2 regions of the Arthrobacter jinronghuae genome follow, and region 1 is predicted to be linked to the other one. Evidence: predicted binding sites of a transcription regulator. Region 1 holds the regulator's gene; the other holds the start of a gene.
What was found. The regulator LexA, encoded in region 1, represses DNA repair genes until DNA is damaged. The targets are predictions, from matches to a motif close to TCGAACANNTGTTCGA.

Region 1 (4,421 bases):
GCAGGCCTTCCCACACCGCCCGGGGATTCTCCATTCCGCTGAACAGCACGAAGTTGGCGTCCGACGGCGCCGGTTCCAGTCCGAGCGCACGCAGTTCCGTCACGATGCGGTCCCGCTGGCCCTTGATGTCTTCCACATTGGACAGGAGCGCATCGGCGTGCGTGAGGGCCGCATTCGCGGTCGCCTGCGTGAGTGCGGAGAGGTGGTAAGGCAGGCGGACCAGGCGAAGCGCGTCCGCAATCTGCGGTGCCGCGGCAAGGTAGCCGATGCGCGCTCCGGCGAGTGCGAAGGCCTTCGACATGGTCCGGGAAACGATCAGCCGTTCCCGTCCAGGGAGCAGCTGCAGCGCGCTGGGGGTATCGGTGTGGGAGAACTCTGCGTAGGCCTCGTCCACCACCACGATGGCATTGGAGGCTTCTCCTGCTTCATATGCGGCTTCGATCACCTCAAGTTCCAGGGCCGTACCCGTGGGGTTGTTCGGGGTGCACAGGATCACGATGCTGGGTGCCTGCGCCCGGATCTGCTCCGCAGCCGATTCGGGGGTCAGGGAGAAGTCCCGGTCCCTCGTGCCGGTCACGTATGCGGTGCCGGTGCCGCTGGAGAGCAGCGGATACATGGAGTAGGTGGGAGGGAAGCTCATGGCCGTTCGCCCGGGTCCGCCGAAGGCCTGCAGGATCTGCTGGAGAACCTCATTGGAACCGTTGCCGGCCCAGATATTCTCCGCGGCCAGTCCGTGGCCGAGGTATTTGGCCAGGTTTTCCCGCAGCAGCGTGAATTCGCGGTCGGGATATCTGTTCAAGCCGGCGACCACTGATTCAATCTCGGCCATAATGGCCCGGCGCACATGCTCCGGAAGACCGTGGGTGTTTTCATTGACGTTCAGCAGGACGGGCACATCCAACTGGGGGGCGCCGTACGGGGTCAGGCCCCGCAGATCATCGCGCAGGGGAAGTCTGTTCAGGTTTTCCAACTGTTCGTTCACCACTACAGCTTAGGACGCTGCGCGGTGACGTTGTATTTGGCCGACTTCCCGCACCCCTCTGTTACGGGTGCGCGCAGGTAAAGAACTTCGGGATGCCTGCCTGGCGAATCAGCGCGAGACCGGGATGTAAATCTGGCTGCCGGCGGGGACGGTGGCGTCCGCCAGGTTGTTGAGTTCCACGATGTCTGCCACCACGGTGCGGGGATCCCGGTCCGGAGCGAACTCGGTGGCGAGCGACCAGAGCGAATCACCGGCGGACACACCCACCTGGATGGTGCGTGTCTGTTCCTGGGCGTCGCCCGAAGCCATAGCCGGTGCGGTGAAGAATCCGATAAAGACCAGCAGTGCGGCGGCCACGATCATCAGCGGGGCGCCGACCAGGACGAGCCGGCCGCGCCGCGTCAGGCGCAGCGGGACCGACGCCTGGGTGTCCGCGGCAACGGCGGTGCGGGCGGCGGCAGCGGCCCGGTCCGGGGCACGCTCAGTGAGGCTCTGTGCGGTGAAGGGAAGTACGTGTACTGACATGTCAATACCTTTCCGGTCCGAAGAGCAGCTCCGCCGATTCCCCCGCTTCCCGCAAAAGCACCGGATAAACAGTGTGGCTCGAAACTGCATTCGAACATCTGGTGGGCCCGCCGAGGTGTCGGCGGGCCATTTCAAAGTCGGATCCAAACTCAGATCCATACTCAGACTCGAACGTATGTTCTAACTTGTACTCGAACATTTCTAGCACTTATCTACGAACATTGTCGAGACTCGCTCGAATATATGTTTGAAAATGAGGCTGCGCTCCCCTAGCGTTGAACCTGTTGGAAGCGGCTGGGACCAACTAACCATCCGGCACTGACAAAACGGCACTGACAAACGGCTTGGCGGGACAGACCACCACACCCGTTATCACCGCATCACCGCATCACCGCATCACCGCATCACCGCAGGACAAACCAGATACACCGTAAGAACCATCCGGCCCGCATCCACGGGCCGACTGTGAAGGGAAGCCGACGTGGCCCGTGTTACCAATGGCAGCACCCCCTCCCCTGCCGCGCCGGCAGGACGCACCAAGGGCCTAACCGCCCGCCAGACGAAGATCCTGGAAACCATCCAGCGTTCCGTGAACGCGAACGGTTACCCGCCGTCGATGCGGGAGATCGGCGACATCGTGGGCCTGGCCAGCCTTTCCAGCGTTACTCACCAGCTGAGCCAGCTGGAGAAGCTCGGCTATATCCGCCGTGACCCCAAGCGTCCGCGTGCCATGGAGATACTGGTTCCGCTGATGCTCCGCGGTGCTCCCCCGCGCCGCGGCAAAGGCAACGCGGTCGACGGCGGGAACACCGGGGAGGCTGCTGACGGCGCCGCAAAGGGCGGCCTGAGCTCCGTCGGCGGCAACGCACGCACACCCGCCTCCGGCAGCGTTTCCGACCTCACCACCGCAATCGACACGGCGATGGTTCCGCTGGTCGGACGGATCGCCGCAGGCGGACCCATCCTGGCCGACCAGCAGGTTGAAGAGATGGTCCCGCTTCCGCGCCAGCTCGTCGGGCACGGCGACCTCTTTATGCTTCGCGTTGCGGGCGATTCCATGGTGGATGCGGCTATCTGCGACGGTGACTGGGTGGTTGTCCGCCGCCAGCCCACCGCCGAAAACGGTGACATTGTCGCGGCCCTGCTCGAAGACGAAGCGACCGTGAAGACCTTCCGGCAGCGCAACGGACACACCTGGCTGCTGCCCCAGAACACCCGCTATGAGCCCATCCTCGGTGACGAAGCCACCATTATGGGCAAGGTTGTCTCCGTAATGCGTTCGCTCTAGGCACACCTTGAGAGGCCTGGTCGGACGCTGACAAGGACCACGCAAAAGCAGCACCGCCGGCACACGGCGGCGCTGCTTTTTGTTTTCCGCCGATCCGGGTCCGGCGGGTTTTACTTCTTCGCGCCGGCGGGTTCCGCGGCGAGCCGCTTCAGCGCCTGAAGCACCACGGAACGGTCGGTGGTGGACCAGAAGGGCGGCAGGGCGGCCCGCAGGAAACTGCCGTAGCGTGCGGTGGCCAGGCGCGAATCCAGCACGGCCACCACTCCCTTGTCTCCGGAAGCGCGGATCAGCCGCCCGGCGCCCTGGGCGAGCCGGACGGCCGCGTGGGTGGCCGAGACGCTCATGAAGCCGTTTCCCCCGGCCTTGGCAACCGCGCGGGTCCGGGCGGTCATCAACGGATCGTCGGGACGCGGGAACGGAATCCGGTCAATGATCACCAGCCGGCAGGAGGCGCCGGGGACGTCCACGCCCTGCCAGAGGGACATGGTGCCGAACAGGCAGGTCTCGTCGTCGTCGGCAAACTGCTGAACCAGGGCGGACATGGTGGATTCGCCCTGGCAAAGAATCGGAAAGTCGACCCGCTTCCGCAGTGCTTCCGCGGCTTCTTCCGCTGCACGGCGGGAGGAGAACAAACCCAGGGCGCCGCCGCCGGAGGCCTTGATCAGCGCCTCCAGTTCATCCAGCTGCTCCGGGGAGGTTCCACGTCCCGGTTTCGGCAGGTCCTTGGCTACGTACAGCACCCCCTGCCGGGGGTAGTCGAAGGGACTGCCGACGTCGGTCCCCGTCCATTTCGGTGCACCGGCGCCCACCAGCCCCAGGGCCCCTGCAACCGGACCGAACTCCGACCCGATGGCGAGGGTGGCCGAGGTCAGCACCACGGTGTGTCCGTCGAACAGGCCTTCGCGCAGCCGTCCGGCCACGGACAGCGGCGCAACGTTGATGGTGGGCGGTGCATCTTCTTCCGGGGCGGTGTAACCGGTGCCAGGCGAGAAGGTGCTGGCACGCGATGCCCACAGCACCTCCCCTGAATTCACTGCGTCAAGGATGCGTTCGCACAGTTCCAGGACAGCCATCAGGCGGGAGCGTGCCATCTGGCGGCCGCCGTCGACGGCGTCGGAGCCTTCGGGCTTGGAATCGGACAGGGCCGTGCGGCAGGCTTCACGCACCGCGCCCAGGACCAGCTCCTGGTCCTCGGACAGTCCTCCGGCCAGCAGGCCGGAGGGAACCGGGGCAAAAACCGAGTCGAAGGCCCGGCCGGCAGCCGCAAGCGGCTCCATGGTGGCGGAAGTGTGCTTGCGCGCGGCGGAGACCGCCGCGGATATAACGGTTCCGGAGAGCTGCCCGGTAACCGCGCCGGTGACGCGGTCCTGCAGCTCGTGCGCCTCGTCAATCACCACCACGTCGTAGTCCGGCAGGACCGCCAGTCCCTCGAACGCGCTGATGGCCAGCATCGCGTGGTTGGTGATCACCAGATCGGCGACGGCCGCCTTGGCCCGTGCCTGTTCGCTGAAACAGGCCTCCGCCACCGGGCACTTCTGCGCCCCCAGGCACTCCATTGAGGTGACGGACACCTGACGCCAGGCACGGTCGCTGACGCCGGGAAGCAACTCATCCCGGTCGCCGGTT
Region 2 (4,421 bases), 830 kb from region 1:
GCATTTTCATTTTCGCCATCGTGGTGTTCCTCGCCGGCTCGGTCCTGTCCGGACTGGCGCAGAACATGGGCCAGCTGATCGGGTTCCGTGCGCTGCAGGGGGTAGGCGGCGGCGGGCTGATGATCGGGGCGCAGGCCATCCTCGGGGACCTGGTCTCCCCGCGGGAGCGCGGGAAGTACATGGGCCTGATCGGGGCGGCCTTCGGGCTGGCGTCCGTGGGCGGTCCGCTGCTGGGCGGCTGGATCACCGATGCCTGGTCCTGGCGGTGGGTGTTCTACATCAACCTGCCCATCGGCGCGGTGGCGCTCGCCGTCGTCGTGTCTTCGCTGCATCTGCCCAAACCCCGGGGCCGGCGCCCGAAACTGGACTACGCAGGCGCCGGGCTGCTTGCGCTCGCGAGCGCCGCCCTGGTGATGCTGACCACCTGGGCCGGCACCACGTACGCCTGGTCGAGTCCGCAGATTCTTGCCCTGGCCGTGGTGACGCTGGCGGCCGGCACGTCATTTGTCCTGGTGGAGAGGCGGGCCGAGGAACCCATCCTGCCGCTTGGCCTGTTCCGCAGCCGGAATTTCCTGCTGCCGGTGCTGGTGGGCATCGCCGTCGGAATCGCGATGTTCTCCACCATCTCCTACCTGCCCACCTTCCTGCAGATGGTCAACCGGGCCACCGCCACGCAGTCGGGCCTGATGATGCTGCCCATGATGGGCGGGCTGCTGCTGACCTCCATCGGCACCGGGCAGCTGATTTCCCGCACCGGCCGGTACAAGATCTATCCGGTGCTGGGGTGTGCGGTGATCATTGCCGGGTTGGTGCTGCTCTCACGGATCTCGGACACCACCCCATACGGGTTCACCGCAATCGGCATGCTGGTGATGGGACTCGGGCTGGGAATGCTGATGCAGAACCTGGTGCTGATTGTGCAGAACAGCGTGCCGGGCAGGGATATGGGCGCGGCGATTTCCGCAGCGAATTATTTCCGCCAGATCGGTGCCTCGTTCGGGATCGCGCTGTTCGGGTCGATCTTCATCCACCGGTTGGGCAATGAGATTGCCGCGGCGCCGCCGGGGGCCGGGACTGCCCTCGGAGGGGACATCAATTCGCTGAGTCCGGCTATGCTGCGCGGGCTCCCCGCACCGGCGCAGGACTTCATTGCTGCGGCATTCGGGCAGGCCCTGCCTCCCATTTTCCTGCTCAGTGTGCCCATCGTGGCAGTTGCCCTGGTGCTGTGCCTGTTCATTCGGGAGACGCCGTTGTCCACCACGGCGCGGGTGAAGGTGGACGTGGACAGCGGGAGATAGGAGCGGCCTGGCGTTAGGTGCCGTCATAACCGGATAGGGCGATCACCAGCAGGAAAAGCGCTGCCACGAGGCCTGCCTGCCAGATCAGGGAGGGAATGATGTACAGGCGGGCGGCAAGCTTCTTGTTCCCCTGGATAAGCGCCGCGATGAATCCCGTCACTCCTGCGAGCAGGGTGAACAGGCCGGAAAAGGCGAAGAAGCCAAAAATGGAGAAGTCGGAGACGTCCCAGGGGGCGAGGATGACGAGGGGGCGGACGACGATCGCCCAGACGATCGACACGAGGATCATTCCCGTTATCGCTGCCGCGCTGAACCGTGTTTTCCGGGAGGCCGCTTCTGGGGGAACCGGGCCCTGATCCGCAGGCAGGACGTCTTCCAGATATGGATTCCGGTGCTGGGGTTCAGGTCCCTGCCCGAACGGATTCCACGGTTCCGACTGCTGCCCTCCATTAGGCGGTGTGTTGCTGTCTGCCGTCATACTCTTCCCCCATTCGGTGAAAACTGCCCGGACCGGCCTTCTGCACCGGATCCGGTGTGTTCTGGGAACAGTCTGCACCATGCGCGGGCATCTACTTCTGCGGCGACACCGCGGGCCCTGTTGCGCCGGAGCGGGTCTTCCCTTCCGATCCATCCCCGAGTGGTGCCGTTTGTCCCCGGCTGGTCGTACACTGGTGGCGGAGCTGTTCGAACATATGTTCGAATTAGTTGCCAACTGATAACCAAGTGAACCAATGGATAACCAGTGGGTTGGTGCGTGTGCATGCATCCGTGGGCGGAGAGGAAGCTGAATGGGTACCTTCAGCGAAGCAATCGAGGTGGTGTGCTCGCCCGCGGGCCAGCCTCTCCGGCTTATCTGGGGCGGGCGCACCTACAAGGTGGGGGCCGATCCGGTGCGCTGGTATGAACGCCGCAACTGGTGGGAAGAGGAAACCCGAGCCGAACGCGGACACGGCGCCGGGCTGGTGGATACCGAGATCTGGCGGGTCCAGGCCCGGGTCAATGACCGCTCCGACCTGCGCACCCTCGACCTTTCGCATCACGTCCGCAGCGACCGCTGGCGCCTGATCCGGATCCATGACGCCCTGAGGGACAGCGCCTAATGGAAGACAGTGCCTAATGGAAGACGGCGCCTAAACAATGAGCTTCATCCACCTGCACGCAGCCACTGCGTTCAGCGCCCACTACGGGGTGTCCTGGCCGGAGGAGATGGCGCAGGCCGCAGCGGCCGACGGCGCGGATGCGCTCGCCTGCACCGACCGGGACGGGCTCTATGGAACGGTCAAGCACCTGCGGGCCTGCATGGAGGCGGGCATCGATCCCATCGTCGGGGTGGACCTGGCTGTGCTGGATGGCAGTAACGCCGTCACGGGACGGGTGGTCATTCTCGCCCACGGGCATACCGGGGGAGCGGGCTACCGTGCCCTGTGCCGGCTGATCTCCGCCGCGCACGCCGCCACCTCCGCCTCCCGGGCACGCGCCGGCAAACCGGTAGGCGTCACCATGGAGCAGCTTGCCGGGTACGTCCGCGGCGTAGGAGCCGGGCAAGGCGTCCCCGAGGAGGAGGCCGAACCGGTCCTGACCGTCCTCGTCGGCCCGCAGTCCGACGTCGGCCAGGCCATGCGCAGCCGAAGCTACGCCGTCGCCCGCACCCTGTTCGGCCGCTGGCGCTCGCTGATCCCTGCCCGGGCGCTCGCCGTCGAGGTGGTCACGCATCTGTCTGCGCCGGGGGAGAACCTCAGCCTCGCCCACGCAGTACGCATGTTCCGGCTGGCCGACGAGATGCGCGTGCCCGGCATCCTCACCAATGCCGTGCGCTATGTGGACGAGGATGGAGCCGCCACCGCCGACGTGCTCGACGCCGCGCGCTCGCTGACCTCGCTCTCCCACCTCCCGGACTTACAGCCCAACGGACAGGGCTGGCTCAAGGGGACACGGGAGATGACTGCACTGGCCCGTGAGATCAGCTCAGAGGCAGGCTACGGTTCCTCCGGAGCGGCACGGATGCTGGCCGACACTGCGGCGCTCGCGGATAGCTGCCGAATAGACCCCGTGGCGGACATGGGCTGGAAGCAGCCCGTGGTGCCCGAAGCCTCGGTGATCGGCATCGAGGCCGAACCCATGATCGAACTGCGCCAGCGCTGCGAGGCAGGGATTACCCGCAGGCTGCGTGCCCGGGACTCCATTGCCGAAGTCGAGCTGCGCAACCGGCTCGAACACGAGCTGGGCATCATCGAGCGGCTGGGCTTCGCCTCGTACTTCCTCACCGTTGCGGAAGTCTCGGACATGATCACCGGGATGGGGGTACGCGCCGCTGCCCGGGGGTCGGGGGCCTCCTCGCTGGTGAACTACCTGCTGGGCGTCAGCCACGTGAACCCGCTGGACCATGACCTGATCTTTGAACGCTTCCTGTCCCGGGACCGGTCCACGCTGCCGGACATCGACATTGACGTTGAAAGCGCTGAGCGGCACAACGTCTATCACCGCATCTTCGAACGCTTCGGCTCCGAACGCGTCACACTGATGAGCATGCAGAACGGCTACCGGGCACGGGGAGCGGTGCGCGACGCCGGACTGGCGCTGGGCATGCCCGAGGAGGAGATCGGCGCTGTGGCTAAGCAGCTGTGGCGTTTCTCGGCCCGCAACTTCCGCGAGGCGCTCGCCGAAAAGCCCGAACTGCGGGAATTCTCCGGCCAGGTGGAAAAGAACCAGCAGCTGGACCTGCTGGTGGACCTCACCGAACGCCTGGACCGGCTGCCCCGGCACATCTCCATGCATCCCTGCGGAGTGATCCTGGGGGATACCTCCCTGCTGGACCGCACCCCAGTGCAGCCCAGCGGCCTGGGCCTGCCCATGTCCCAGTTCGACAAGCACGACATGGACCCCATGGGCATGCTCAAACTCGACGTGCTGGGCGTGCGGATGCAGAGCGCCATGGCCTTTGCCGTCCGCGAAGTGGTGCGGGTGCACTCCTCCCGTGAAGAGGTCATTGCCGCCGGGAAGCACCGGGACGGGCCGGACTCCCCGGACCCGGAGTTCGTCGAAGCGGACGGCCGGATCAACTTGGATGCCGTGCCGTTCGACGACGAACCCACCTACGAACTTATCCGCAGCACGCATACCCTG

Region 2: a site for LexA is predicted at 1,983-1,998, ahead of N2K98_RS10085 (DUF6504 family protein). Genes of this name have one in related genera too.

Annotation. Positions count from the first base shown of each region.
Region 1 is NZ_CP104263.1:1,339,787-1,344,207, reverse strand. It holds gene N2K98_RS06240 (histidinol-phosphate transaminase) at 1-982, opposite strand, end outside; gene N2K98_RS06235 (LysM peptidoglycan-binding domain-containing protein) at 1,091-1,507, opposite strand; gene lexA (transcriptional repressor LexA) at 1,989-2,795, shown strand; gene N2K98_RS06225 (ATP-dependent DNA helicase) at 2,906-4,421, opposite strand, start outside.
Region 2 is NZ_CP104263.1:2,167,707-2,172,127, reverse strand. It holds gene N2K98_RS10095 (MDR family MFS transporter) at 1-1,298, shown strand, start outside; gene N2K98_RS10090 (hypothetical protein) at 1,312-1,578, opposite strand; gene N2K98_RS10085 (DUF6504 family protein) at 2,087-2,398, shown strand; gene N2K98_RS10080 (DNA polymerase III subunit alpha) at 2,436-4,421, shown strand, end outside.